DNA from 4 places in the Pseudomonas fluorescens group sp. PF-69 genome. Region 4 is predicted to be linked to each of the others. Evidence: predicted binding sites of a transcription regulator. Region 4 holds the regulator's gene; each other region holds the start of a gene.

Region 1 (7,229 bases), 3.0 Mb from region 4:
GCGTTCAATGTCAGACAAAAGCCGCCAGATGACCCCCGAAGAAGCTGCCGAATTTGCCGAACAGGTATTCAACAAGGCGCGGGAGGGCGATGCGGCCATGATGGCTGCGCTGCTGACCAAGGGCTTGCCGCCGAACCTGCGCAATCACAAGGGCGACACCTTGTTGATGCTGGCCGCTTACCATGGTCATGTGGACACGGTAAAAGTCTTGCTCGAACACAAGGCCGATCCGGAAATCCGCAACGACAACGGCCAGAGCCCGATTGCCGGTGCCGCCTTCAAGGGCGACCTGGCGGTGGTCTCGGCGCTGGTTGAAGGCGGGGCGCAAGTCGAAGGCTCGTCGTTCGATGGCCGTACGGCGCTGATGATGGCGGCGATGTTCAACCGCGTCGCCATTGTCGACTACCTGATCAGCAAAGGTGCCGATCCGAAAGCCAGGGACGCCAATGGCATCACCGCGCTGGAAGCCGCCAGGACCATGGGGGCTGTGGACACCGTTGCGCAGTTGGAAAAACTGCCGGGCTGACGCTGTACTTCTGTGGCGAGGGAGCAACCTGCGCAGCACTCACTGAATGCGTTATCCTTCGCGCCCTCAAAATTCCCTCGCTACAGGATCCGCCCCATGAAAGCCGCGCTCGTCGAACTCATCAGCAAAATCAGCTCCGGGTGCATGGGCGATGACGAAATCCTCAAGGTCGCTGACGAGGCGGCCCAGGCTTACTCGGACCCCGAGGGTTTCCTGGCGGCCAATCCGGACATCAACTACGACGACACCTTCCCGATCCCGCTGGGCGAGTGGGTGGTCGTCGGCAGTCTGCCGGAGACCGTGCTGTTCCAGGCCGACACCTACATGGATCTGTTCGCGCAGATCGTTGCTTCGTTCGGGCCGGGCGTCGAATTCAATATCAAGCCCAAGCAACTGGCCAAGACCGAAGCCCTGACCGCGCTCAATCGCATTCAGGTGCAAATGAGCAGCCTGAACAAGGAAAACGGTGGCTATGTGCTGATGAACTTCAGCCAGTTGCTCGACGACGAACTGCAAGTCGTTCTGGTCTACGGCAACGACGTGCCGCGGGTGCTGGAGCTGTGCGCCGAAGTCGGCATTGCCGCTGGGCCGTCCCTGGAAGCCTTGAAAGTGGCCGTTCACGTTTAAAACCGCAAGCTGTCAATAAAAACGGAACCCTGGCCTTGGGCAGCTATCCTAAGAGGGCCAATCACTCTTCAGGAGCGTCACCATGGGTTCCACGTTCAACAGCCTGGTAGGCCTGATCATCCTTGCCCTGGACATCTGGGCAATCATCAACGTACTCAAAAGTGGCGCCGAAACCGGGATGAAAGTCCTCTGGGTGCTGTTGATCCTGTTGCTGCCGGTTTTGGGCCTGATCATCTGGGCGATCGCGGGGCCACGGGGTAACGTCAGAATCTGAAGTCATTCTCCCAAGCGACATAAAATCTGTGGGAGCGAGCCTGCTCGCGATGATGGCGGCACATTCGGAATTGATGTGGCGGACAAATCGCTATCGCGAGCAGGCTCGCTCCCACAGGGCATTGTGGCGAGTCATCAAGTGAGGTTCGACCTGTCATCTTCCTCGACGTAGAATGCGCGCCTTTCCCGGTCAATCGAACCGATCGATTGGCCATCATGGGCGGGTAACCGTCCGTTGCCACCCGCATTCATCGGAGCACTTCCCATGAGCATCACCCCGACCAACGACTACCTGGAAACCCTCTACGAAGGCTATGGCCAGCGTTTTCGCATGGAAAAACTGCTGCACGAAGTGCGCACCGAACACCAGCACCTGGTGATTTTCGAAAACCCGCGCATGGGCCGGGTCATGGCGCTGGACGGCGTGATCCAGACCACCGAAGCCGACGAATTCATCTACCACGAAATGCTGACCCACGTGCCGATCCTCGCCCATGGCACCGCCAAGCGCGTGTTGATCATCGGTGGCGGCGACGGCGGCATGTTGCGTGAGGTGGCCAAGCACCGCAGCGTCGAGCACATCACCATGGTCGAGATCGACGGTACCGTGGTCGACATGTGCAAGGAATTTTTGCCGAATCACTCCAAGGGCGCGTTCGACGATCCACGCCTGAACCTGGTGATCGACGACGGCATGCGCTTCGTCGCCACCACCACTGAAAAGTTCGACGTGATCATTTCCGACTCCACTGACCCGATCGGGCCAGGCGAAGTGCTGTTCTCGGAGAACTTCTATCAGGCCTGCCACCGCTGCCTGAACGAAGGCGGCATCCTGGTCACGCAGAACGGCACGCCGTTCATGCAGATCGAAGAAGTCAAAACCACCGCCGGTCGTCTGCGCAGCCTGTTCCCTGACTGGCACTTCTATCAGGCCGCCGTGCCGACTTATATCGGCGGCGCGATGACCTTCGCCTGGGGCGCGACCAATACCGCTTATCGCAAATTGTCCCGCGAAACCCTGCAACAACGGTTCGCCGGCAGCGGCATCATCACCCGCTACTACAATCCGGAGATCCACATCGGTGCCTTTGCCTTGCCGCAGTACGTTTTGCAGGCTGTGAACAAGCCAAGCAACGACTGATAGCGCGTCAATCAAAAAAGGGCTGTCCGCGGTGGTGTTCTACCACGCCGCTGACGGCCCTTTTTTCATGAGGTGCCAGAGGAAAATCAGCGGAACGATTAGCCAGCTAATCAGGTCGAGATAGAAGTAAGCCCATCAATGGGTTTTATCGAGGAGGCACTGATGCAAAAGTGGAAAATCACTTTCGTGGATGATCACGGTGAAACGGTCGACGAAGTCTTTGAGTGCGACGAGTGCCCGGATAACGAACACGCCGCCAAACTCATCAAGGCCCGGTTGCTTCCCGTTGCCGCCGAACTGGATCTGAACGATCTGGAAGGGCGAACGGCCGATGCGACTGTCAAAAGTCTCAAGGCCCAGAACAGCATTCAAATCCTCGGCATCACGCCAATCTGAACATCTCCTGTCACATTCTCAACCAGGCCTTGGCAGCGGCTCTATCTTGGGGCTAATCTGCAGGCGAGATCAGCGAATGGATCGCTAAGGTCTGGTCTTGTCAGCTACATGCTTGTTTCCCGTCGGCACATCGGATGCCGTCGTTCGCACCGTTCGGTGGCGGGCGCTGGGAGTACGGAAAGTCTATCCATCAGTTTGAGGAGGACGTTTCATGAGCACAGCCTATCAAGAAGATATCAGCAGCAGCGTTCTGCGCCGCATGAAAGAGGGCGGTTTCGACTTTTCACGGTTCCATCCCATCGAGTTCTACGCCATTTTCCCGGACGAGGAGCGGGCACGCAGGGCGGCAGGTCATTACCGTGGTGAATCCCTGAATGCGCAAATCAGTGTGCGCGATGACGGCGCATGGGCCCTTGAACTGAGCAAAGTCATGTACGCCACTTACGATGACATCGGCGACTTCGAACTGGGTTTCGAAGCCGTGGTCGAGCCATTGGGCGGCATCATTGAAGGCTGGGGTGTCAAACAGGAGGTACGAGGGCGACTCGCATAAACTTATGAACAGTAGCAAGCATCAGTAACGGCTGACCTTTGGGTTGGCCGTTTTCGTTTTTGTCGCCGGCAAACCGAACACGACCTCGAAGAGCCCTCCATGACTGAATGACCCCCTTCGCCGGCAAGCCGCCTCCCACAGACTATGCTGGTGACAGGCGACCACAACGCCTTGCAATGAAGCGGGGGCGATCAGGTTGGGGCATTTACCGCACAGGATTGGTGCGGTGTCTGCGTATCGATTATCCAACCGATTGATATTAAAGCGTTTCTGCCGATGGCACGGGCCTTGCGAAGGTCTGTATGTCCGGGTGACAAGGAGTACGGCATGATCCGCACCTATTTTGATGAGATGTACGATGCCGGCGGTCAGGTCCGCCCGCATTATCGGGAGTTTGCCCGTTGGCTGTCCGAAACGCCTGACGAGCTTTTGGCACAACGGCGACGCGAGGCCGATCTGTTGTTTCATCGCGCCGGGATTACTTTCACGCTCTACGGTGATGAGCAGGGGACAGAGCGCCTGATTCCCTTCGACACCATTCCGCGCAGCATTCCCGCCAGTGAATGGCGCATTGTCGAGCGCGGCTGCATCCAGCGGGTCAAGGCGTTGAACATGTTCCTCGCCGACCTCTATCACGAGCAACGCATCATCAAGGCCGGCATCATTCCGGCCGAGCAGGTGCTGGCCAACGAGCAATACCAGTTGGCAATGCAGGGGCTGGATCTGCACCGCGATATCTATTCGCACATCTCCGGTGTCGATCTGGTGCGCGACGGCGACGGCACGTACTACGTGCTCGAAGACAACCTGCGTACGCCGAGCGGTGTCAGCTACATGCTCGAAGACCGCAAGATGATGATGCGGCTGTTCCCCGAGTTGTTCGCGGCGCAACGCATCGCCCCCATCGACCACTACCCGAACCTGTTGCTCGATACCCTGAAAAGCTCCAGCCCGATCGACAACCCGAGCGTCGTGGTGTTGACGCCGGGGCGTTTCAACAGTGCATTTTTCGAGCATGCGTTCCTGGCGCGGGAAATGGGTGTGGAGCTGGTGGAAGGCGCGGACCTGTTCGTGCGTGACGACAAGGTGTTCATGCGCACCACCGACGGGCCAAAAGCCGTCGATGTGATCTACCGCCGCCTCGACGACGCCTTCCTCGACCCGCTGGCGTTCAACCCGGACTCGATGCTCGGCGTGCCAGGGCTGCTGTCGTCTTACCGATCCGGCAATGTCGTGTTGGCCAATGCCATCGGCACCGGGGTGGCGGACGACAAGTCGGTGTACCCGTTCGTGACCGACATGATCCGTTTCTACCTGGATGAAGAGCCGATCCTGAAGAACGTACCGACGTGGCAGTGTCGTAATCCCTCGGAACTTTCCCACGTCCTGGCCCATCTGCCGGAACTGGTGGTCAAGGAAACCCAGGGCTCCGGCGGTTACGGAATGCTGGTGGGGCCGGCGGCGACGGCGGCGGAAATCGAAGCCTTCCGCGCACGGATCATTGCCAAGCCCCATGCCTACATCGCGCAACCGACACTGTCGTTGTCGACCTGCCCGACCTTTGTCGAAAGCGGCATCGCGCCACGCCACATCGACCTGCGTCCGTTTGTATTGTCTGGTCGCGAAACCCGGGTCGTGCCCGGTGGTTTGACCCGTGTCGCCCTGCGCGAAGGCTCCCTGGTGGTGAACTCCTCCCAGGGCGGCGGAACCAAGGACACCTGGGTGGTCGAGGATTGAAGGAAGCCTGTCATGTTAAGTAGAACTGCCTCGGATCTGTATTGGATGTCGCGTTACCTGGAGCGGGCGGAAAACCTCGCACGGATGCTCGACATCAGTTATTCGCTGTCGCTGATGCCGCAGGATGGACGCGGTGACGGCCTGCACGAACTGGCCATGCCGCTGCTGATCACCGGCACCCTGGACGATTACCTCGAACGCCACGGCGAGTTGCATGCCGAACGCTTGCTGCATTTTTTCGCCCTGGATGCGGCCAATCCGGCCAGCATCTACAGCTGTCTCGGTGCCGCGCGGGCCAGTGCCCACGCGGTGCGTGGCCGAATCACCGCTGACATGTGGGAGAACATCAACGCGACCTGGCTGGAAATTCGCGGCATTGCCGAGCAGGGCCTCAGTCGCTACGGCATGAGCCGTTTCTGCGAGTGGATCAAGGAACGTTCCCACCTGTTCCGGGGCGCGTCCTACGGCACCATCATGCGTAACGATGCGTTCCGCTTCATTCGCCTGGGGACCTTCATCGAGCGCGCCGACAACACGTTGCGCCTGCTCGATGCCCGCTACGAAATGGCGGGTGATCAGGCTGAAGCGGTCAGCGATGGCACGGCCCACGCGTACTACCAGTGGAGTGCCTTGCTGCGGGCCTTGTCGTCCTTCGAGGCCTACACCGAAATTTATCGCGACGCACCTGGCGCCCGGCATGTGGCCGAGTTGCTGTTGCTGCGGGCGGATGTGCCGCGCTCCCTGCGGGCGTGCACCGAAGAAATCGACCAAATCCTTGCCCAGTTGCCGGGAGCCAACGGCCGTCCCGCCCAACGCCTGGCGGCGGAAATGGACGCGCGACTGCGCTACACCGGCATCAACGAAATCCTCGACGAAGGCCTGCACGCCTGGCTCACCGAGTTCATCCCGCTGGTGCGCCAGTTGGGTAACGCGATTCACAGTTCTTATCTGGAGGCTGCATGAGACTTTCGATTAGCCACGAGACCACCTATCACTACGAAGATCAGGTGCGGGCGAGCATCCAGTACCTGCGACTGACCCCCCATGACAGCGAGCGCCAGCACGTGCTCAGTTGGCAGCTCGACCTGCCGCGGCCGGTGCGCGCGCAACTCGATCCGTTCGGCAACATCCTGCACGTGCTGACCATGGACGAACCGCACGAAGCGATCATCATCGGCGCCCGTGGACAGGTCGACATCGACGAATTGCGCGAAGCCGAGCACGAGAGCCAGTCGGCGCTGCCGTTCCTGCGCTTCACCCGCCTGACCGAAGCCGACGCAGCCCTGCGCGCGTTTGCCGAAAAGGAATGCAAGCAACGCCGGGATCGCACGGCGCTGATCGACTTGATGCACGGCCTGAACCAGCACATGACCTACACGCCCGGCGCCACCGAAGTGGACACCAGCGCGGCCCAGGCCTTCGCCGGTCGTTCGGGCGTGTGCCAGGACCACACCCACGCGTTTCTCGCCTGCGCCCGCAGCCTGGGGATTCCGGCGCGGTATGTCTCGGGCTATCTGTACAGCGAAAACAGCGAACACCTGGCCAGCCATGCCTGGGCCGAAGCCTGGCTGGATGACGCCTGGTACAGTTTCGACGTGACCAATGAACTGGCCCGGCCTGAGCGCCACTTGAAACTGGCGGTGGGCCTGGATTACCTGGATGCGTGCCCGGTGCGCGGGATGCGTCGCGGCGGCGGGTGTGAACAGATGCATGCCAAGGTGCTTGTTTCACCGACGCCGGCACCGGTGATCTCCGTCCAGCAGCAGTAATCGGGGCAGCCAGACCCCTGTGGGAGCGAGCAAGCTCGCTCCCACAGGAATGTTCATGTCAGGGCTTCACCTTGCGCCCCGCCATATGCTTCAAATACCCCACCAGCATTCCCAGATCCTCATCCGGCAACACCTCGGTCGAAAATCCGGGCATCTTCGCTTGCGGCCACTGCCGCAAACTCTGCGGATCACGGATATAGCGCTTGA
Region 2 (7,229 bases), 2.7 Mb from region 4:
ATGCTGTCGCGTACTTCGATGTTCCAGTCCGGGATCTGCTTGATCAGTACCGGCAGTTCTTCGTCGCTGACTTGCGGAGCATCGGCGCGGCAGGCTTCGCAGTGGGCTTGGTTCAATGTGGACATGATGTGTTCCTGAAATCGAATGTTTGGAATTCGGCCGTCATGTCACCACGCTAAAGCAAAGCGTCGGTTCCGGACAGGCTCACTTGGTTCTAAAAGCTGCGGATCACGCGGCTTTTGGTTTTGGCGGAAATTTCGGTGCATGCAGGCCCATCTGCATCGCTTGCTTGACCATGCCCATGATGTCTTCGTGGGCGAGGTCGAACAGGCGCTTGAGATCTGGCAAGACGAAATACAGTGGCTGCAGGATGTCGATGCGGTAAGGCGTGCGCATGCACTCCAGCGGATCGAACGCCTGATGTTCAGGTTCGTCCGACAGGCAGTACACGGTCTCTTTCGGCGAAGACAGGATGCCGCCGCCGTAGATGCGCCGGCCTTGCGGGGTTTCCAGCAGGCCGAACTCGATGGTCATCCAGTACAGGCGCGCCAGGTACACGCGCTCTTCCTTGGAGGCCTGCAGGCCGAGTTTGCCGTAGGTGTGGGTAAATTCCGCGAACCAGGGGTTGGTGAGCAACGGACAGTGGCCGAAGATTTCGTGGAAAATGTCCGGCTCTTGCAGGTAATCCAGCTCTTCGCGGGTGCGAATAAAAGTGGCGACCGGAAACTGCTTGTTGGCGAGCAATTCAAAAAAGGTCTGGAAGGGGATCAGCGCCGGTACCCGGGCGACCTGCCAACCGGTGGTTTCACCGAGCACCCTGTTGATTTCGCCCAGTTGCGGAATGCGGTCGTGGGGCAGGTCGAGCTTTTCGATGCCGTCCAGGTATTCCTGGCACGCACGCCCTTCGATCACTTTCAACTGGCGAGTGATCAGCGTGTTCCACACCGCGTGTTCTTCAGCGGTGTAGTCGATAAAACCTTGCGCATCGGGCTCGCGAGCCACGTATTGCGTCTGCTTCATGCTGCTCTCCTGCGAGGGGGCTTCGTTCTTGTTATGTTCAGCTATGGACCTAGAAATAACCCATGAATTGCAGCGGTGCAGTAGGCGTTCAGCGGCGAATGTAGGAAAAATCCGCAAATATCGTAAAGTTTTCGTTACGTATTGGCCGGCGTCGCGCAGCTATTGAGATTTGTCAGTTTGAAAAGCGCTCCGGGTGTCACATAATCTTGACGGCTATCTGAGTATATCTGCAGAAAAATATGCCTGAAGGCACTGCAGGGCCCCCTGTGGGAGCGAGCCTGCTCGCGATGAGGTACGTCAGTCGACATTAATTCGCATGACCCACCGCCATCGCGAACGGGCTCGCTCCCACAGGTTCATTCACCGTTTTTTCAGGCCTTTTATATGCGTATCAAAGTCCACTGTCAGAACCGCATTGGCATCCTGCGCGACATTCTCAACTTGCTGGTGGGGTATGGGATCAACGTCGCTCGGGGGGAAGTGGGCGGTGAGCATGGCAACGCCATCTACCTGCATTGCCCGAACCTGATCAACATTCAGTTCCAGGCTTTGCGTCCGAAATTCGAGGCCATCGCCGGGGTTTTTGGCGTCAAGCGCGTAGGGCTGATGCCCAGCGAGCGTCGGCACATGGAGCTCAATGCCTTGCTCGGCGCCCTGGAGTTTCCGGTGTTGTCGATCGATATGGGCGGCTCCATTGTCGCGGCCAACCGCGCAGCAGCACAGTTGCTGGGCGTACGTGTCGATGAAGTGCCGGGGATACCGCTGTCGCGTTACGCCGAAGATTTCGACTTGCCGGAGCTGGTGCGCGCCAACAAATCGCGGATCAATGGCCTGCGGGTCAAGGTCAAGGGCGATGTATTTCTGGCTGACATTGCGCCGCTGCAGTCGGAACATGACGACAGCGAAGCCATGGCCGGTGCGGTATTGACGCTGCATCGCGCCGACCGGGTGGGCGAGCGTATTTATAACGTGCGCAAACAGGAGCTGCGCGGCTTCGACAGCATCTTTCAAAGCTCGAAAGTGATGGCGGCGGTGGTGCGTGAGGCGCGGCGCATGGCGCCACTGGACGCACCGCTATTGATAGAGGGCGAAACCGGTACCGGTAAAGAATTGCTGGCACGGGCCTGTCATCTGGCCAGTCCTCGCGGTCAGTCACCGTTGATGGCGCTCAACTGTGCCGGTTTGCCGGAGTCCATGGCCGAGACTGAGTTGTTCGGCTACGGCCCCGGCGCTTTCGAAGGCGCGCGCGCCGAAGGCAAGCTCGGCCTGCTGGAGCTGACGGCGGGCGGTACGCTGTTTCTCGATGGCGTCGGGGAAATGAGCCCGCGTTTGCAGGTGAAATTGCTGCGATTCCTGCAGGACGGTTGCTTCCGTCGTGTAGGCAGTGATGAAGAGGTTTATCTCGATGTGCGAGTGATTTGTGCGACCCAGGTCGATTTGTCGGAGTTGTGCGCCCGCGGAGAGTTTCGCCAGGACCTCTATCACCGCTTGAACGTGTTGTCGCTGCACATCCCGCCGCTGCGCGAATGCCTCGACGGTTTGGCGCCGCTGGTGGAGCACTTCCTCGATCAAGCCAGTCGACAGATCGGTTGCCCGTTGCCGAAGCTCGCGCCGGCGGCCATGGAGCGACTCAGTCATTACCATTGGCCGGGCAACGTTCGGCAGTTGGAAAACGTGCTGTTTCAGGCGGTGTCGCTGTGTGAGGGCGGCACGGTCAAGGTCGAGCATATTCGCTTGCCTGATTACGGTGTGCGTCAGCCCCTTGGCGATTTTTCCCTCGAAGGTGGGCTGGATGAGATTGTCGGGCGTTTCGAAAAGGCAGTGCTGGAGCGGCTGTATTCCGAGCATCCGAGCAGTCGGCAGTTGGGCAAGCGGTTGGGGGTTTCCCACACCACCATTGCCAATAAGTTGCGTGATTATCAGGTTGGCAAAGACAACGCCTGATCCTGTGGCGAGGGAGCTGGTGGTGGTCCTTGCAGGCCGGCCATTGCCACCCACCGGCATAACACCGCCGGTTTTTCGTCTCTGATACAAACCCTCCGCGCCAGCTCAATCCCTCAAGCCCTTTGTTTGCCGGGTCTTGCCGTGCCAGGAATAAGTTGGTCTGCAAATTGCTTGTGGCTCATCAGTACAGCAGTGGGCGGCAAACGTCCGGCAGGCAGAGGAAAGATTGTGGACAAGTACCTTTATGTGGCAATGACCGGCGCCAGCCAGAATGCCCTGGCGCAAAAGGCTCATGCCAACAACCTGGCGAACATCTCCACCAACGGCTTCCAGAAAGACCTGGAGCAGGCGCGTTCGATGCCGGTGTTCGGTGACAGCTTTCCGGCGCGTGCGTTTTCGATGTCCGAACGCCCGGCCACGGACTTCTCCCCGGGGGCCCTGGTAGAAACCGGTCGCGACCTCGATGTCGCCGTGCAAGGCAGCGGCTGGCTGGCCGTGCAGACCCCGGAAGGCGGTGAAAGCTATGTGCGCACCGGCAGTCTGGTGGTTGACGCCCTGGGCGTATTGCGGGCCGGCAACGGCATGCCGGTGATCGGCAATGGCGGGCCGATTGCCGTGCCGCCAGAGCAGCAGATCGAAGTGGGTGAAGACGGCACCATCAGCATTCGTGCGATGGGTGAGGGCCCGCGCGTGATGGCCGAAGTCGACCGCATCAAACTGGTCAATCCCGACATCAAGAACATGACCAAGGGCCTGGACGGTTCGATCCAAACCAAGGACGGCAAGCCGGCGCAAGCCGATGCCAACGTCAAGCTGGTGTCCGGGTTCCTCGAGTCGAGCAACGTCAACGCCGTGGAAGAGATGACCTCGGTGCTGGCCTTGTCCAAGCAATTCGAGCTGCACATCAAGATGATGAACACCGCCAAAGACGACGACCAGGCCATGGCTCGGGTCTTGCAGATCAGCTAACTATCAGAACGTCGCGCCGTAAAACAGGCGCACGAGGAGAATCGAATGCTTCCGGCTCTATGGGTTGCCAAAACCGGTCTGTCCGCCCAGGACACCAACCTGACCACCATCTCCAACAACCTGGCCAACGTGTCGACCACGGGTTTCAAACGTGACCGCGCCGAGTTCCAGGATCTGCTCTATCAGATCAAGCGTCAGCCAGGCGCCCAGTCGACCCAGGACAGCGAACTGCCGTCGGGCCTGCAACTGGGTACCGGTGTGCGCATTGTCGGCACCCAGAAGAACTTCACCGCCGGCAGCCTGCAAACCACCGAGCAGCCGCTGGACATGGCCATCGATGGTCGTGGTTTCTTCCAGATTCTGCAGCCTGACGGCACAACGTCCTACACCCGTGACGGTACCTTCCACCTGGACTCCAATGGCCAGATCGTCAACGCCAGCGGGTTTGCCCTGGAGCCGGCCATCGTCATTCCGAACGATGCCCAGACCTTCACGGTCGGTCGCGACGGCACCGTGTCCATCACCGTTGCCGGCAACCCGGCTGCCCAGGTGATCGGCAACCTGCAAACCGCCGACTTCATCAATCCGGCCGGCCTGCAGGCCGTGGGTAACAACCTGTTCCTGGAAACCGCCGCCAGTGGTGCGCCGCAAGTCGGCACGCCAGGCCTGGCCGGTTTCGGCACCACGCTGCAGAACACCCTGGAAACGTCCAACGTCAGCACCGTTGAAGAGATGGTCAACATGATCACCACTCAGCGCGCCTACGAGATGAACTCCAAGGTGATCTCCACCGCCGACCAGATGCTCTCGTTCGTAACGCAGAATCTGTAATCAAGTCTATGAGGCGGCCATGAGGCCGCCTGCAACACCGTGAGGTAGGGTCATGAATCGCTTCGTTTCCGTTCTGGCATTGATTGGAGTCACCGTGCTCGCGGGCTGTGTGCCGTCGACACCCAAGCCCAATGATCCCTACTACGCCCCGGTGTTGCCGCGTACGCCGCTGCCGGCTGCCGCGAACAACGGCTCGATCTACCAGGCCGGTTTCGAACAGAACCTCTACAGCGACCGCAAGGCGTTTCGGGTCGGTGACATCATCACCATCACCCTGAACGAGAAGACCCAGGCCAGCAAGAACGCCAACTCGCAGATCGACAAGAACAGCAAGACCGGCATCGGCCTGACCTCGCTGTTCGGCTCCTCGCCCAATACCAACAACCCATTCGGCAGTGGCGACTTGAGCCTGAGCGCCAGTTACGAAGGTGACCGTGCGACCAAAGGCGACAGCAAGGCCGCCCAGGGCAATACCCTGACCGGCTCGATCACCGTGACCGTCGCCGACGTGTTGCCCAACGGCATCATTGCCGTGCGAGGCGAGAAGTGGATGACCCTCAACACCGGGGATGAGCTGGTGCGGATCGCAGGGCTCGTGCGTGCCGATGACATCGCGACCGACAACACTGTTTCGTCGACTCGCGTCGCCGATGCGCGCATCACCTATTCGGGCACCGGTTCGTTTGCCGATGCGAGTCAGCCAGGCTGGTTCGACCGTTTCTTCCTCAGCCCGCTGTTCCCTTTCTAGGTGGCTTTTTTGGTGAGCAAGTTGAACTTCAAGCACCTGATCGCAGCTGCGCTGTTGATGTCCTTGTCGCTGGGGGCTCAAGCCGAGCGGCTGAAGGACATCGCCAGTATTTCCGGCGTGCGTTCCAACCAATTGATCGGTTACGGCCTGGTGGTCGGGCTTAACGGCACCGGTGACCAGACGACGCAAACCCCGTTCACCCTGCAGACCTTCAACAACATGCTCTCGCAGTTCGGTATCAAGGTGCCGGCGGGATCGGGCAACGTGCAGTTGAAGAACGTCGCGGCCGTGTCGATCAGCGCTGACTTGCCAGCGTTCGCCAAGCCGGGGCAGCAGGTCGACGTCACCGTTTCGTCCATCGGTAACTCCAAGAGCCTGCGTGGCGGTACCTTGCTGCTGACGCCGCTCAAGGGGATCGACGGTAACGTCTATGCCATCGCCCAGGGCAACCTGGTGGTGGGCGGTTTCGATGCTGAAGGTCGCGACGGTTCGAAAATCACCGTCAACGTTCCGTCGGCCGGTCGCATCCCGGGCGGTGCCTCGGTCGAGCGAGCGGTGCCGAGCGGTTTCAACCAGGGCAACAGCCTGACGCTGAACCTCAATCGTTCCGACTTCACCACCGCCAAGCGCATCGTCGACAAGATCAACGACATGCTCGGCCCTGGCGTGGCCCAGGCCATCGACGGCGGTTCGATCCGCGTCAGTGCGCCGCTGGATCCGAGTCAGCGGGTCGACTACCTGTCGATCATCGAAAACCTCGAAATCGATCCGGGCCAGGCGGTGGCGAAAGTCATCATCAACTCCCGTACCGGCACCATCGTGATTGGTCAGAACGTCAAGGTTTCACCGGCCGCCGTGACCCACGGCAGCCTGACCGTGACCATCACCGAAGACCCGATCGTCAGTCAGCCGGGGCCTCTGTCCAATGGTCAGACGGCGGTCGTGCCGCGTTCGAAAGTCAATGCCCAGCAGGAAGCCAAGCCGATGTTCAAATTCGGCCCCGGCACCACCCTCGACGAAATCGTGCGGGCGGTGAATCAGGTCGGTGCGGCCCCGGGTGACTTGATGGCGATCCTCGAAGCCCTGAAGCAGGCCGGCGCGTTGCAAGCCGATCTGATCGTGATCTGAGGACGGCATCGTGGATATGCGCAAGAGCGGTCTGGTCAGCAGCAGCGATTCGGGTTCCTACTCGGACCTCAATCGTCTGAACCAGCTCAAGGTCGGCGACAAGAACAGCGACGGCAATATGCGCAAGGTTGCGCAGGAATTCGAGTCGCTGTTCCTCGGTGAAATGCTCAAGTCCATGCGCTCGGCCACCGAAGCGCTGGGCCAGGACAATCCGCTCAACACCCCTGCAGCCAAGCAATACCAGGAAATGTACGACCAGCAACTCGCCGTATCCATGTCCCGCGAAGGCGGCGGTATCGGTTTGGCGGACGTGCTGATGCGGCAGATGTCGAAGAACAAGCCGATGGCTCCCGGTGAGGCGGCCGCCGCGTCGGCGGCCAAGCAGGAAGCGGCAAAGGCAGCAGCGCAGACACCGGTGGCCGCCGGTACGGTCGCAACCGGTGGGCCGCTTTCGCGGGTCAATGGCCAGCGTCCGTTGTGGGCTTCGCGCTCGGTCCATGCGCCGACGGGCGAGGGCGCGCACCGCAACGACATGGCGATGATCAATCAGCGGCGCCTGGCCTTGCCGCCGAAACTGGCTGACCGCTTG
Region 3 (7,229 bases), 5.4 Mb from region 4:
GGAATTCCGTAACCGCCTGGACACCATCATTCAGTTTGGTCGCCTCAGTCACGAGGTCATCAAGAGCGTGGTGGACAAGTTCCTCATCGAGCTTCAGGCGCAGCTGGAAGACAAGCGTGTGCTGTTGGAGGTTTCCGATGCGGCCCGCAGCTGGCTGGCAGCCGGTGGTTACGACGCAGCGATGGGTGCTCGACCAATGGCTCGCCTGATCCAGGACAAGATCAAGCGTCCGCTGGCGGAGGAGATTCTCTTTGGCGAACTGGCCGAACATGGCGGTGTGGTGCACATCGACATCAAGGACGGCGAGCTGACCTTCGAGTTCGAGACCACGGCCGAAATGGCCTGAGGTTAAACCGTTGCAAAGCAGAAAGGCGCCGATTGGCGCCTTTTTGCTGTCTGCCTGAAGCTCGCTCCCCGCACAAACAAAAACGCCCGGCAATGCCGTAATGCTGTTCACTTAAGCGGAGCAGCCTTACGGTCCACCGGAAATCGGGTTTTTGAAATTTTCACCGTCCTTGGCCTTGAAGGCCTTGGGCGGTGATCCAGAAACAGCCCGGCAACGCCTTTTCTTAGTTCTGCTAACCGTCTACCCGTCGCCGAAACGGGATTGGCCGCAGCCATCACGATCAACTGCACGGCGATGTACTGGCAAGCCGGCTTGAATCGGATGTCCGACGGCGCTCGGCCAAACGCCACTGCTGCCTGACTCGCCTCCCGGCGAATCACGTTGTAAGCCAGCAACAGCCCCCATACTTCCTGGTAGATCAGGTCGACTTTTTTGCTGCGCAAGGTCACTGCGTTCTGCTGCATTGAGCTTTTGATATCCCTGAAGCCCAATTCGATTTCCCAGCGTTCTTGATACAACGTGGCAACGGCCTTTGTGCTGTAGGTCTTGGCCGGCAACGATGTCATGACTGTTTTTACTTTGCCTTGAATTTCATAACTGACTTCACGCGCCTCCCAGTGTGTAGGAAGAGTCGGATTTCGCTTTCTGGCTTGCGGCGACACTTTCATACGCACCAAACGATCGTTCTGGTTGTAACGGGCTACCTCCTCGCAAACCAATCCCTTTTTTGCCGGAATCAGCCAATGGCGGTGATTGCCGTCGCCGCTCAGGCTGAGCATGAGATCGGCGCTCCAGAATCCCTTATCGAACAGCGTCACGGAGTGGTCGGGAATCTTCTGCAAAAACTCATCGGCCAGACGCATTTCGCTGCGTCGGTAAGGGCTAAGTTGTGCATCCAGGATCAGGTGCGAACGCACATTCATCAGCGCCACCAGGCGCAGCATGGGAAAGGGAGTCTGGCGGTCGGTCGAGGTGTTTCCAGAACCGAAATGGTCTCGCAACTCAGGTGTATCCGGCGTGCGCAGAAGCGCACCATCGACCGCAAATACTTGCAAGTCCTGCCAGGCATCATCGGGATAGCGCTGCGCGCCCCATTGAGTGCCAGTTTTGCGAAACAACCACTCAACCGGGTCGGCCCCAAGCCGCTTGCGGGCCTCGGTCACACCGCTACGGGCCAACAGATGGTCAGAAGCCAGACCTTGGGCGCAGATGTTCAAACGCCGGGCGACTTCATGAACAGGTTCGTCGCGAAACAATGCCATTCCGAGCACCAGCCAGAGCACTTGGTCGGCAGGCAAGCGACGCCGCCGGATAGTGGCCTGGCTGGACAAATCCAGCGCAGACGCGACCCACTCGATGGGAATATTTTGAGTGAAAGTGCTCAAGTCACAGAAGTTGAAAAGGTCGCCGAGGTCGAGCAAGTCCTGTTGAACAGACATAAAAAATCCGATGCCAGAGGTCTGGCATCGGATTTTCCAGGAAGCCCGGCTTTGACTCAAATGCTTAAGTGAACAGCATTACGGCAATGCCGGGCGTTTTGTGTTGACTTGATTAGCGAGCGGACGCTGTCTTTGCAGGAGCGAGCCTGCTCGCGATGGTCGTCAACGATGATGCGGGGAGTCTGGCTTGACGCGGTACCCTCAGGTTTTTCGCGAGCAAGCTAGCTCCTACCTTAGCGAGCGCGGTAAGTGATGCGCCCTTTGCTCAAGTCATAGGGCGTCAGCTCGACGCGCACTTTGTCACCGGTAAGAATACGAATGTAGTTCTTGCGCATCTTGCCGGAAATATGCGCGGTTACGACGTGCCCATTTTCCAACTCCACACGAAACATGGTGTTGGGCAGGGTGTCGACGACAGTGCCTTCCATTTCGAAGCTGTCTTCTTTCGACATGCAGTAAAGCCCTCGGTGTCCAATGAATGGCCCGGTGCAACTGCGCCAGGCAAAAGCGGCGTGCATTGTGCCCGAAAAGTGGGGTTCAAGCCAAGGGGTTTAGGCCGTGCTCTAGTTCAGGGCAACCCAGCGCTGGTTAATCAGCAGTTCAATGGGTCGATATTGCGTCTTGTAGCTCATTTTTTTGCAGTTCTTGATCCAGTAACCCAGGTAAACCGCGTCCAGCCCCAGGCGCCGGGCCTCGCCAATCTGCCACAGGATCGCGAAACGCCCCAGGCTTCGGCGGTCTTCGGCAGGCTCATAGAAGGTGTAGACCGCGGACAGACCGTTCGGCAGAAGGTCGGTGACAGCGATGGCCAGCAGCCGCCCGTCGAGGCGAAATTCATAGAAGCGCGAGAAAGGCAGGTCACGTACCAGGAATGTCGAAAACTGATCGCGACTCGGCGGATACATGTCGCCATCGGCATGACGCTGTTCGATGTAGCGCTGGTAAAGGTCGAAATACTCTTCACTGAAACCTGGCTTGGCCGGGCGTACTTGCAAGTCGGCATTGCGTTTGAAAATGCGCTTCTGCTGACGGTTGGGGGTGAATTGTCCTACAGGGATGCGTGCAGGCACGCACGCATTGCAGTTTTGACAATGCGGCCGATAGAGGTGATCGCCACTGCGACGAAAACCCATTTCCGACAGGTCCGCATAGACATGCACATCCATGGGCTGGCTAGGATCGAGGAACAGGGTTGTAGCCTGCTCCTCTGGCAGATAACTGCAAGAGTGGGGCTGAGTGGCATAGAACTTCAAACGCGCCAACTCGGTCATGATCAACCCTCGGGATAAACTTTTAATTAGGGGGCGTCTCTAAGTGTAAGCCACGCGCGCGAAAGTCGCTCAGCAAACCCAGGTCGCACGGCTGGGATGGTCCAGGTACTGCGACAGATAGCCGGCAAACGCGCTGCGGGGAATCGCTCGCGCACCGAGGCTATGCAGATGGTCGGTCGGCATCTGGCAATCGATCAGCACGAAACCCCAGTCTTTCAGGTGTTGCACCAAGGTGGCAAAGCCATACTTGGAGGCGTTGTCGGCGCGGCTGAACATGGACTCGCCGAAAAACAATTGCCCCATTGCCAGGCCATACAGCCCGCCAACCAGTTCACCCTGATCCCAGACCTCCACCGAATGCGCATAACCGCGCTTGTGCAGTTCCAGGTAAGCGTCCTGCATGGCTTGCGTGATCCAGGTGCCATCGGCGTAGTCGCGCGGCGCTGCGCAGGCACGGATGACGGCGGCAAAATCCTGGTCGAAGGTCACCTGATAGCGTTGTTGGCGCAGCAATTTGTTCAGGCTGCGCGAGACGTGCAGTTCGTCGGGAAATAGCACGGTGCGCGGGTCCGGCGACCACCAGAGAATCGGCTGGCCTTCCGAGAACCAGGGAAAGCAACCGTGCCGGTACGCCCGGATCAGCCGATCGGCGGACAGATCGCCGCCGGCGGCCAGCAGACCGTTGGGGTCGCGCATGGCTTTGTCCAGCGGCGGGAACGTCAGGGTATTGCGTTGTAACCAAGTCAGCATGGCGTCCGGGCTTGCAGAGAGGGGAGGGTAGTGGCGATTGTCGGCCCACCACCCAGTGTGCCGTCAAGCGATGGGAATGTCGTCGAGGTATTTTTCCGCGTCCAGCGCCGCCATGCATCCTGCTCCGGCGGAAGTGACGGCCTGGCGATAGACGTGGTCGGCCACATCGCCAGCGGCAAATACCCCGGCGATGGCCGTCGCAGTGGCATCGCCTTCGCTGCCTCCCTTGACCAGCAGGTAGCCGTCACGCATTTCCAACTGGCCGGTGAAAAGGTCAGTGTTGGGTTTGTGGCCGATGGCAATGAACACGCCAGCGAGCGGCAGCTCCTGGGTGGCTCCGGTGAGGCTGTCGCGCAGGCGCGCACCGGTGACGCCACTGGCATCGCCCAGCACTTCATCCAGATGCTGGTTCCAGTGCAGGCGGATATTGCCATTGGCGGCTTTCTCGAAGAGTTTGTCCTGAAGAATCTTCTCCGAGCGCAACTTGTCCCGACGGTGAATCAGGTGCACTTCCCTGGCAATGTTGGACAGGTACAACGCTTCTTCAACCGCCGTATTGCCGCCACCGATCACGGCGACGACCTGATTGCGATAGAAGAAGCCGTCGCAAGTCGCGCAAGCCGAAACCCCTTTGCCGGCAAACGTCTCTTCCGAGGGCAGCCCCAGGTATTGCGCGGAGGCCCCGGTGGCAATAATCAGCGCATCGCACGTATAGGTTCCGCTGTCTCCCGTGAGTTCAAACGGGCGCTGTTGCAACTTGGCCGTGTGGATGTGGTCGTAGACGATCTCTGTGTCAAAGCGTTCGGCGTGTTTTTGCATGCGCTCCATCAGGGCAGGGCCGGTGAGGCCTTCGACATCGCCGGGCCAGTTATCGACTTCGACGGTGGTGGTGAGCTGGCCACCTGCCTGTATGCCGGTAATGACAACGGGTTTGAGGTTGGCGCGGGCGGCATACACGGCTGCGCTGTAACCGGCGGGGCCGGAACCCAGAATGATCAGGCGGTGATGCTTCGCTTCGCTCATAAAAACACCTCATAAGCCTTTGTCACAAAAGAGAATGCGTGCTCAAATTGAGTCGCACGTAATGTGCTTTTGACTATGCTGAAACCTAAGGTTTCAAGCATGGCATCGGACGAACAAACCCGTACAATGCGTGGCTGTCACAGTGTTTGTAACAAAATAAGCAGTGCGTTTCGTGTTTATAAAAACCGAGGCGCAATGTTAAAAGTAGTACTTGTTACGCCCGTTAACTTTTTACCTGCCTGGATTGGGCAGTTTTTTTGGCAGTTTTTATAGTCATTCAACAGATGGACGCGCCATAGGCGCAGGAAAAGAAGCGTTTTGAAGAAATCCACCGCAGCACCTAAACCAGCCGTCGTTCCGCTCTGGCGTCAGCATTTGCACTACCGACTCAAGGAAGGTGCATTGATCGCCATTGGTGCCTTGTGCCTGTTCCTGATGATGGCCTTGTTGACCTATGGCAAGGACGATCCGGGGTGGAGTCACAACAGCAAGATCGACGACGTACAGAACTTCGGCGGGCCGGCGGGCTCCTACAGCGCCGATATCCTGTTCATGGTGCTCGGTTATTTCGCCTACGTCTTCCCGCTGCTGCTGGCGATCAAGACCTACCAGATATTCCGTCAACGCCACGAGCCATGGCAGTGGAGCGGCTGGCTGTTTTCCTGGCGGCTGATCGGCCTGGTGTTTCTGGTGCTGTCCGGCGCTGCGTTGGCGCACATCCATTTCCATGCCGCGACCGGGTTGCCGGCCGGTGCTGGCGGCGCGCTGGGGGAAAGCCTCGGCGATCTGGCAAAGAACGCCCTGAACATCCAGGGCGGAACGCTGCTGTTCATTGCGCTGTTCCTGTTTGGCCTGACGGTGTTCACCGACCTGTCCTGGTTCAAGGTGATGGACGTCACCGGCAAGATCACCCTCGACCTGTTCGAACTGTTCCAGGGCGCGGCCAATCGCTGGTGGGCGGCCCGTACCGAGCGCAAGCAACTGGTCGCGCAGTTGCGTGAAGTCGATGATCGCGTGCATGACGTGGTCGCGCCGACTGTCACCGACAAACGTGAGCAGGCCAAGGTCAAGGAACGCCTGATCGAGCGTGAGCAGGCGCTGAGCAAGCACATGTCCGAGCGCGAGAAGCAGGTACCGCCGGTGATCGCACCGGCCCCGGTCAAGGCGCCCGAGCCAAGCAAGCGCGTACAGAAAGAGAAACAGGCGCCGCTGTTCGTCGACAGCGCCGTGGAAGGCACCTTGCCACCGATCTCGATTCTCGACCCTGCGGAAAAGAAACAGCTCAACTACTCACCGGAGTCCCTGGCGGCGGTCGGTCACCTGCTGGAAATCAAACTCAAGGAATTCGGCGTCGAAGTTACCGTGGACTCGATCCATCCGGGTCCGGTGATCACGCGTTACGAAATCCAGCCGGCGGCCGGGGTCAAGGTCAGCCGTATCGCCAACCTGGCCAAAGACCTGGCGCGCTCCCTGGCCGTGACCAGTGTGCGGGTCGTGGAAGTGATTCCCGGCAAGACCACGGTCGGTATCGAGATTCCCAACGAAGACCGCCAGATCGTGCGTTTCTCCGAAGTGCTCTCGACCCCCGAGTACGACAATTTCAAATCGCCGGTCACCCTGGCCCTGGGCCATGACATCGGCGGCAAGCCGGTGATCACCGACCTGGCGAAAATGCCTCACCTGCTGGTAGCCGGTACCACCGGTTCCGGTAAGTCGGTGGGCGTGAACGCGATGATCCTGTCGATCCTGTTCAAGTCCGGCCCGGAAGACGCCAAGCTGATCATGATCGACCCGAAAATGCTGGAACTGTCGATCTACGAGGGCATTCCGCACCTGCTTTGCCCGGTGGTCACCGACATGAAGGACGCCGCCAACGCCCTGCGCTGGAGCGTCGCCGAGATGGAGCGACGCTACAAGCTGATGGCGAAAATGGGCGTGCGAAACCTGTCGGGCTTCAACGCCAAGGTCAAGGAAGCCCAGGACGCCGGCGAGCCGTTGAGCGATCCGCTGTACAAGCGCGAAAGCATCCACGACGAAGCGCCGCTGCTGCAAAAGCTGCCGACCATCGTGGTGGTCGTGGACGAATTTGCCGACATGATGATGATCGTCGGCAAGAAGGTTGAAGAACTGATTGCCCGTATCGCGCAGAAGGCGCGTGCCGCCGGTATTCACTTGATCCTCGCGACCCAGCGTCCGTCGGTGGACGTGATCACCGGCCTGATCAAGGCCAACATCCCGACCCGCATGGCGTTCCAGGTATCGAGCAAGATCGACTCCCGGACCATCATCGACCAGGGCGGCGCCGAACAACTGCTGGGCCACGGTGACATGCTGTACATGCCGCCGGGCACCAGTCTGCCGATTCGTGTCCACGGTGCGTTCGTTTCCGATGACGAGGTT
Region 4 (7,229 bases):
CCGCGGGGAATACGGATATCGACGTTATTGAAAATGCTGCGCGCACCGCGCTTGAAGGTCAGTCCCTTCAGCTCGACCGCGTAGGCGTTATCGGCACTCATCTAAACTCCTTGCGATGCAGCCTCTCACTCGGACGCCTGGCTGTCTGACAAAAGCACATCCGCCGAGCGGGCCGAACTGGCGGCGAACTATATCACTGCAATGGCCACGCGCCCAAGGCCAATGCCGAGCCATATTCAGCAACGAGACAGGCAAAAACGCTCATTTAGAGGGATTGAGCAGCATGGAATGACAATGCTCGACAAACATGCGTGAGGGTTTCGATCATAACCGCTATAATCGCCGCCTTTTCATCAGGCTATACGATTCAGACATGAGCCAATCCAGCGACCTGATTCAATCAGCACAACGCACCATCCGCCTCGAGGTAGAAGCCGTACAAAGCTTGCTGCCGCATATCGACGCAGATTTCGTACGCGCCTGCGAGATGATTCTGGCCAGCAAAGGCCGCGTAGTCGTGGTCGGCATGGGCAAGTCGGGGCATGTCGGCAACAAGATCGCCGCCACCCTGGCCAGCACCGGCACCACCGCATTTTTCGTGCACCCGGCCGAAGCCAGCCACGGCGACATGGGAATGATCACCCGCGACGACGTCATCCTGGCGCTGTCGAACTCCGGCTCGACCAATGAAATCGTCACCCTGCTGCCACTGATCAAGCGTCTGGGCATCCAGCTGATCAGCATGACCGGCAACCCGAACTCGCCGCTGGCCAAGGCCGCCGAGGTCAACCTGAACGTTCACGTCGAGCATGAAGCCTGCCCGCTGAACCTGGCCCCCACCTCCTCTACTACTGCGGCGCTGGTCATGGGCGACGCCCTGGCTGTCGCACTGCTGGAAGCGCGCGGCTTTACCGCTGAAGACTTCGCCTTCTCCCATCCCGGTGGAGCATTGGGCCGACGCCTGCTGCTGAAGGTGGAAAATGTCATGCACGCCGGGCAAGAGTTGCCACAGGTTCAGCGCGGCACCTTGCTCAAGGATGCGCTGATGGAAATGACCCGCAAGGGCCTTGGCATGACAGTCATCCTGGAGGCCGACGGCAAGCTGGCCGGGATCTTCACCGACGGCGACTTGCGCCGCACCCTGGACCGCAGCGTCGACATCCATAGCGCCACGATAGATCAGGTCATGACCGTGCACGGCAAGACCGCCCGCGCCGAGATGCTCGCCGCCGAGGCCCTGAAAATCATGGAAGATCATAAAATCAACGCATTGGTCGTGGTCGACAGCGAAGACCGCCCGGTCGGCGCCTTGAACATGCACGACTTGCTGCGTGCAGGAGTAATGTAATGAGCGCGGACCTGCTGCAACGCGGCCAACAGATCAAACTGGCAGTATTCGATGTCGATGGCGTCCTGACCGACGGGCGCCTGTACTTTCTCGAAGACGGCAGCGAATTCAAGACCTTCAATACCCTCGACGGCCAGGGCATCAAGATGCTGATGGCGGCCGGCGTCCAGACCGCGATCATCAGCGGCCGCAAAACCCCGGTGGTTGAACGACGGGCGAAAAACCTCGGCATCCCGCATCTGTACCAGGGGCGCGAAGACAAACTGGTGGTGCTCGACGAGCTTCTCGGCCAACTCAACCTAAGCTATGAGCAGGTCGCTTATCTAGGCGACGACTTGCCGGACCTGCCGGTGATTCGCCGCGTCGGCCTGGGCATGGCGGTGGCCAATGCCGCAAGCTTTGTGCGTGAACACGCTCACGGAGTAACCCAGGCCCGCGGTGGCGAGGGTGCCGCCCGCGAATTCTGCGAATTGATCCTGCGCGCCCAGGGCCGTCTCGATGCGGCCAACGCCGCGTACCTGTGAGCCAAACCATGCTGAACAAAAAAATTCGCAACATTCTGGTGTTCGGTTGCATTGCGGCGATTTTCGCCGCGGTCGGCTACTGGAACATCAGCCCGGAACGCTTCCTCGACAAGCCGATCGCGCATGTCGACGAAAGCGAAATCGATTATTACGCCACCAACGCCCACAGCGTGCAGTTCCTGCCCGATGGCAGGCTTCAATACGAAATGACTTCCGACAAGGTCGAGCACCTGAAAGCAAGCGAAGTCACGCTGCTGACCAACCCTGACCTGAACATGTTCCGCGGCACCGAGTTCCCGTGGCACGTCCAGAGCGAAAAGGGTGAGGTCAACCCGGACGGCACGCAGGTTGAATTGATCGATTCGGTACGCATCACGCGCTTTGACGAAAAAAACCGCAGAACCCTGATCACCACCACTCGAATGACAGTGTTCCCGCAGCAGCAATATGCGCAGACCGAGCAACCCGTTAGAATCGACGGCGCTGGCGGCGTATCGACCGGTACCGGAATGAAAGCGTATTTGAAAGAAAGCAGGATACACCTGCTTTCGAACGTAAGAGGACAGTATGAGGCTCGTTAAAACCCTCCCTATTTTGCTCAGTCTGGTCGCAGCACTGGGAAGCCTGAGCGCCTGGGCTCTGCCGAACGATCAAGAGCAGCCTATCCGCATTCAAGCCGATGACGCCCAACTGGACGACAAGAATGGCATTGCCACTTACAAAGGTGACGTGATCATTACCCAGGGCTCGATGAAAGTCACCGGCAACACCGTGACCATCACTCGCACGCCGACCGGCGATATCGATGTGGTGACCTCTGTGGGCAATCTCGCCTACTTCGAACAACTGCAAGCCCAGGGCGACACCAAGCCCGTCCAGGGCTGGGGAGTGACCATCCAGTACCACGCCGCGCAAAACCGCGTCGTACTGATCGATCGCGCCAAAGTCGTCGACAAGGACAACAACACCACCCAGGGCGAGAAAATCGTCTACGACACCGTCAAGAAGCTTGCGAGCGCTGGCCGTGCAACAGGCAACAAGGTCACCGAAGCGCGTCCGCGCATCGACATGGTGATCCAGCCGAAGAAGAAAACCGACGAGCAAAAGGCCCAGTAATGGCAACTCTGAAAGCTCAGCATCTGGCCAAGAGCTACAAGAGCCGCCAGGTCGTCCGTGATGTCAGCCTGTCCATCGACAGCGGTCAGATCGTTGGCCTGCTAGGCCCTAACGGTGCCGGCAAGACCACCTGCTTCTACATGATCGTGGGCCTGGTGCAGGCCGATCAGGGCCGCATACTGATCGACGACCTGGACGTCAGCCACCAGCCAATGCACGGCCGCGCCAAGGCCGGTATCGGCTATCTGCCGCAAGAAGCGTCGATCTTCCGCAAACTCTCGGTCGCCGACAACATCATGGCGATCCTCGAGACCCGCAAGGAACTCGACAAAGCCGGTCGCCGCAAGGAGCTGGAAAGCCTGCTGCAGGAATTCCACATCAGCCACATCCGCGACAACCTCGGCATGAGCCTGTCCGGTGGTGAACGCCGCCGCGTGGAAATCGCCCGGGCATTGGCCACCAACCCGAAATTCATCCTCCTCGACGAGCCCTTCGCCGGCGTGGACCCGATTTCGGTCGGCGACATCAAACAGATCATTCATCACCTCAAGGCCAAAGGCATTGGCGTGCTGATCACCGACCACAACGTCCGTGAAACCCTCGACATCTGTGAAACCGCCTACATCGTCAACGATGGCCAATTGATCGCCGAAGGCGACGCTGAAACCATCCTGGCCAACGATCTGGTCAAGGAAGTGTATTTGGGCCATGAGTTCCGCCTGTAAGCACCGAGGTGTCTGGCTAGTCGACCGAGCGCTTGTCTCGATAAAAAATCAACACTTTTTTATTGTTACAGCGCTCTAGGCAAACACTTCAGTTTCAGGCATATAATTTGCTTATGTTTGGCGCTCCGGCGCCCTGTAGTGGATGGCGCATGTGCGCCGGCGAATAAGGTGTTTAGCCCCTGCCATGAAACCATCGCTAGTCTTGAGAATGGGCCAGCAGCTGACGATGACACCGCAGCTGCAACAGGCCATCCGCCTGCTCCAATTGTCGACCCTGGACCTGCAACAGGAAATCCAGGAGGCCCTGGAGTCCAATCCGATGCTCGAACGCCAGGAAGAAGGCGACGACTTCGATAACAGCGACCCCTTGGCCGACAACGTCGAACAGAAACCCAACCCCGACATTCAGGAACCCTCCTACCAGGAAAGCGCACCGACGGTTGATAACCTCGAGGAAGGCGACTGGAACGAGCGTATCCCCAACGAACTGCCCGTCGATACCGCCTGGGAAGACGTTTACCAGACCAGCGCCAGCAGTCTGCCGAGCAACGATGACGACGAGTGGGATTTCACCACCCGCACATCGGCCGGTGAAAGCCTGCAAAGCCATTTGCTGTGGCAATTGAACCTGGCGCCCATGTCCGACACCGATCGCCTGATCGCCGTGACCCTGATCGATTGCATCAACAATCAGGGCTACCTGGACGAGACGCTCGAGGAGATCCTCGAAGCCTTCGACCCGGAGCTGGACATCGAGCTGGACGAAATCGAAGCCGTCCTGCACCGTATCCAGCAATTCGAACCCGCCGGGATCGGCGCCCGCAACCTGGGCGAATGCCTGCTGCTGCAATTACGCCAGTTGCCAGCTAAAACTCCTTGGCTCGCCGAAGCAAAGCGCCTGGTCACCGACTACATCGACTTGCTCGGCAGCCGCGATTACAGCCAGCTGATGCGCCGCATGAAGCTCAAGGAAGATGAGCTGCGCCAGGTGATCGAACTGGTTCAGAGCCTCAATCCGCGCCCGGGCTCGCAAATCGAATCCACTGAAGCCGAATACGTGGTTCCCGACGTGATCGTGCGCAAGGACAACGAGCGCTGGCTGGTGGAACTCAACCAGGAATCGGTTCCGCGTCTTCGGGTCAACGCCCAGTACGCCGGCTTCGTGCGTCGCGCCGACACCAGCGCCGACAACACGTTCATGCGCAATCAGTTGCAGGAAGCCCGCTGGTTCATCAAGAGCCTGCAAAGCCGCAATGAAACCCTGATGAAAGTTGCCACCCAGATCGTCGAGCATCAGCGCGGCTTCCTGGAATACGGCGACGAAGCCATGAAACCGCTGGTCCTGCATGACATCGCCGAGGCGGTTGGCATGCACGAGTCGACAATTTCACGGGTGACCACACAGAAATTCATGCATACCCCTCGGGGCATATATGAACTGAAGTACTTTTTTTCCAGCCATGTCAGCACCTCCGAAGGCGGCGAATGCTCGTCCACGGCGATCCGCGCGATCATCAAAAAACTGGTTGCCGCGGAAAATCAGAAAAAGCCGTTGAGTGACAGCAAGATCGCTGGTTTACTGGAGGCACAAGGCATTCAGGTGGCTCGCCGCACCGTCGCCAAGTACCGCGAATCCCTGGGGATCGCGCCTTCGAGCGAACGCAAGCGGTTGATGTAGAGCCACGCCACAGCGTTCCAGTGGTAGATCATTTGATCTACCGCTTTATGCACTGGCAACGAAGGAGAAGCTGTATGCAAGTCAACATCAGTGGACACCAACTGGAAGTGACCGAACCTCTTCGCACCTACATCGGCGAAAAACTCGAACGGTTAGAGAGGCACTTCGACAAGATCACCAACGTACAGGTCACGATGACCGTCGAAAAGTTGAAGCAGAAAATCGAAGCCACGCTGCATATTCCCGGCAATGAAGTGGTCGCGAACGCGGAACATACCGATATGTACGCGGCGATCGACGCACTGACCGACAAGCTGGATAAACAACTCAAAAAGCATAAGGAAAAGACCCAGAGCCTCCTACAGGGCGCTACCGGTCGTTAACACCCCCAACCCATGATCCGACTTGAAAGCATCCTGACCCCCGGCCGTTCCCTTGTGAACGTGCCGGGCGGCAGTAAAAAGAAAGCCCTCGAACAAATTGCCAACCTGATCGCCCGGGAAGTGCCGGATCTGGAGATGCAAGATGTCTTCGAGGCGTTGATTGCCCGTGAAAAACTCGGCTCGACGGGTTTTGGTAACGGCATCGCCATTCCCCACTGTCGCCTGAAGGGCTGCTCTTCACCCATCAGTGCCCTGATGCACCTCGATGCCCCCATAGATTTCGACGCCATCGACGGCGCACCGGTTGACCTGTTGTTCGTTCTACTGGTCCCGCAAGCCGCTACCGATGCGCACCTGGAGCTTTTGCGCCAAATTGCCAGCATGCTCGACCGCAAGGAAGTGCGCGAAAAACTGCGCAGCGCCCCGAGCAATGAAGCCTTGTATCAGGTTGTCCTGGACGAGCAAAACGGTCAGTAACCATGCGCTTGATCATCGTCAGTGGCCGCTCCGGCTCAGGTAAAAGCACCGCCCTTGATGTACTCGAGGACAGTGGCTACTACTGCATCGACAACCTTCCCGCCGGGTTGCTGCCGGAACTCGCCGAACGCGCATTGATCCACACCGAACTGGCACAGCCGCTGGTGGCCGTGTCCATTGATGCACGCAACCTGCCAAGTCACTTGTCGCGATTCCCCGAATTGCTCGAAGAAGTCCGCAGCCGGCATATCCAGTGCGATGTTCTGTACCTGGATGCCGACGAAGAAACCTTGCTCAAGCGTTTTTCGGAAACCCGTCGTCGTCACCCGCTGAGCAGTGCCAATCGTTCGCTGGCTGAAGCGATCAACGATGAAACCAGCCTGCTCGGCCCCATCGCCGACCTTGCCGATCTCAAAGTCAACACCACCAACCTCAACCTGTATCAGCTACGGGATACGATCAAACTGCGCTTGCTGAACCAGCCGGAACCCGGCACGGCATTCCTAGTGGAGTCCTTTGGTTTCAAGCGTGGCATGCCAGTGGATGCCGACCTGGTATTCGACGTGCGCTGCCTGCCCAATCCCTACTGGAAACCCGAGCTTCGAGCGCAGTCCGGGCTTGATCAACCCGTTGCCGAGTACCTCGCAGCCCAGCCGGATGTAGAAGAGATGTTCCAGGACATCTCCACCTATCTGCTCAAATGGTTGCCCCGCTTTGCCGCCAGCAACCGCGCCTATGTCACCATTGCCATTGGCTGCACGGGCGGGCATCACCGCTCCGTCTACCTGACCGAACGTTTAGGCAAGACGCTGCAACAATCCCTGAAGAACGTCCAGGTTCGCCACCGCGACCTCAGCTAAAGGATTCACACCGCGATGCCTGCTCAGGAAATCGAAATCATCAACAAGCTGGGCCTGCATGCCCGTGCTTCTGCAAAATTCGTCGGAGTCGCCGGTGAGTTCAAGGACTGCACGATCA

Evidence for each region. Region 4 encodes sigma-54, which starts transcription at its own class of promoters, with help from an activator protein. Its sites were predicted from a motif close to ANTGGCATNNANNTTGCTNT; they were not measured.
Region 1: a site for sigma-54 is predicted at 3,792-3,811, ahead of ACX3YF_RS16300 (circularly permuted type 2 ATP-grasp protein). Genes of this name have one in related genera too.
Region 2: a site for sigma-54 is predicted at 3,119-3,138, ahead of ACX3YF_RS15180 (flagellar basal body rod protein FlgF). Genes of this name have one in related genera too.
Region 3: a site for sigma-54 is predicted at 4,880-4,899, ahead of ACX3YF_RS27900 (DNA translocase FtsK). Genes of this name have one in related genera too.

Annotation. Positions count from the first base shown of each region.
Region 1 covers NZ_JBTMNC010000001.1:3,487,068-3,494,296, forward strand. Annotated here, with positions in the region: gene ACX3YF_RS16270 (ankyrin repeat domain-containing protein) at 8-526, shown strand; gene ACX3YF_RS16275 (hypothetical protein) at 623-1,153, shown strand; gene ACX3YF_RS16280 (PLDc N-terminal domain-containing protein) at 1,236-1,427, shown strand; gene speE (polyamine aminopropyltransferase) at 1,692-2,567, shown strand; gene ACX3YF_RS16290 (hypothetical protein) at 2,730-2,963, shown strand; gene ACX3YF_RS16295 (ribonuclease E inhibitor RraB) at 3,175-3,516, shown strand; gene ACX3YF_RS16300 (circularly permuted type 2 ATP-grasp protein) at 3,844-5,253, shown strand; gene ACX3YF_RS16305 (alpha-E domain-containing protein) at 5,266-6,216, shown strand; gene ACX3YF_RS16310 (transglutaminase family protein) at 6,213-7,022, shown strand; gene ACX3YF_RS16315 (c-type cytochrome) at 7,081-7,229, opposite strand, start outside.
Region 2 covers NZ_JBTMNC010000001.1:3,262,744-3,269,972, forward strand. Annotated here, with positions in the region: gene ACX3YF_RS15165 (4a-hydroxytetrahydrobiopterin dehydratase) at 1-125, opposite strand, end outside; gene phhA (phenylalanine 4-monooxygenase) at 229-1,020, opposite strand; gene ACX3YF_RS15175 (sigma-54-dependent transcriptional regulator) at 1,405-2,964, shown strand; gene ACX3YF_RS15180 (flagellar basal body rod protein FlgF) at 3,193-3,933, shown strand; gene flgG (flagellar basal-body rod protein FlgG) at 3,979-4,764, shown strand; gene flgH (flagellar basal body L-ring protein FlgH) at 4,817-5,512, shown strand; gene ACX3YF_RS15195 (flagellar basal body P-ring protein FlgI) at 5,570-6,640, shown strand; gene flgJ (flagellar assembly peptidoglycan hydrolase FlgJ) at 6,651-7,229, shown strand, end outside.
Region 3 covers NZ_JBTMNC010000001.1:5,971,749-5,978,977, reverse strand. Annotated here, with positions in the region: gene clpA (ATP-dependent Clp protease ATP-binding subunit ClpA) at 1-346, shown strand, start outside; gene ACX3YF_RS27925 (IS4 family transposase) at 454-1,785, opposite strand; gene infA (translation initiation factor IF-1) at 2,019-2,237, opposite strand; gene ACX3YF_RS27915 (arginyltransferase) at 2,349-3,056, opposite strand; gene aat (leucyl/phenylalanyl-tRNA--protein transferase) at 3,126-3,806, opposite strand; gene trxB (thioredoxin-disulfide reductase) at 3,870-4,829, opposite strand; gene ACX3YF_RS27900 (DNA translocase FtsK) at 5,148-7,229, shown strand, end outside.
Region 4 covers NZ_JBTMNC010000001.1:526,022-533,250, forward strand. Annotated here, with positions in the region: gene ACX3YF_RS02465 (ATP-binding cassette domain-containing protein) at 1-101, opposite strand, end outside; gene ACX3YF_RS02470 (KpsF/GutQ family sugar-phosphate isomerase) at 374-1,348, shown strand; gene ACX3YF_RS02475 (KdsC family phosphatase) at 1,348-1,872, shown strand; gene lptC (LPS export ABC transporter periplasmic protein LptC) at 1,881-2,453, shown strand; gene lptA (lipopolysaccharide transport periplasmic protein LptA) at 2,440-2,988, shown strand; gene lptB (LPS export ABC transporter ATP-binding protein) at 2,988-3,713, shown strand; gene ACX3YF_RS02495 (RNA polymerase factor sigma-54) at 3,898-5,391, shown strand; gene hpf (ribosome hibernation-promoting factor, HPF/YfiA family) at 5,466-5,774, shown strand; gene ptsN (PTS IIA-like nitrogen regulatory protein PtsN) at 5,787-6,251, shown strand; gene rapZ (RNase adapter RapZ) at 6,254-7,111, shown strand; gene ACX3YF_RS02515 (HPr family phosphocarrier protein) at 7,127-7,229, shown strand, end outside.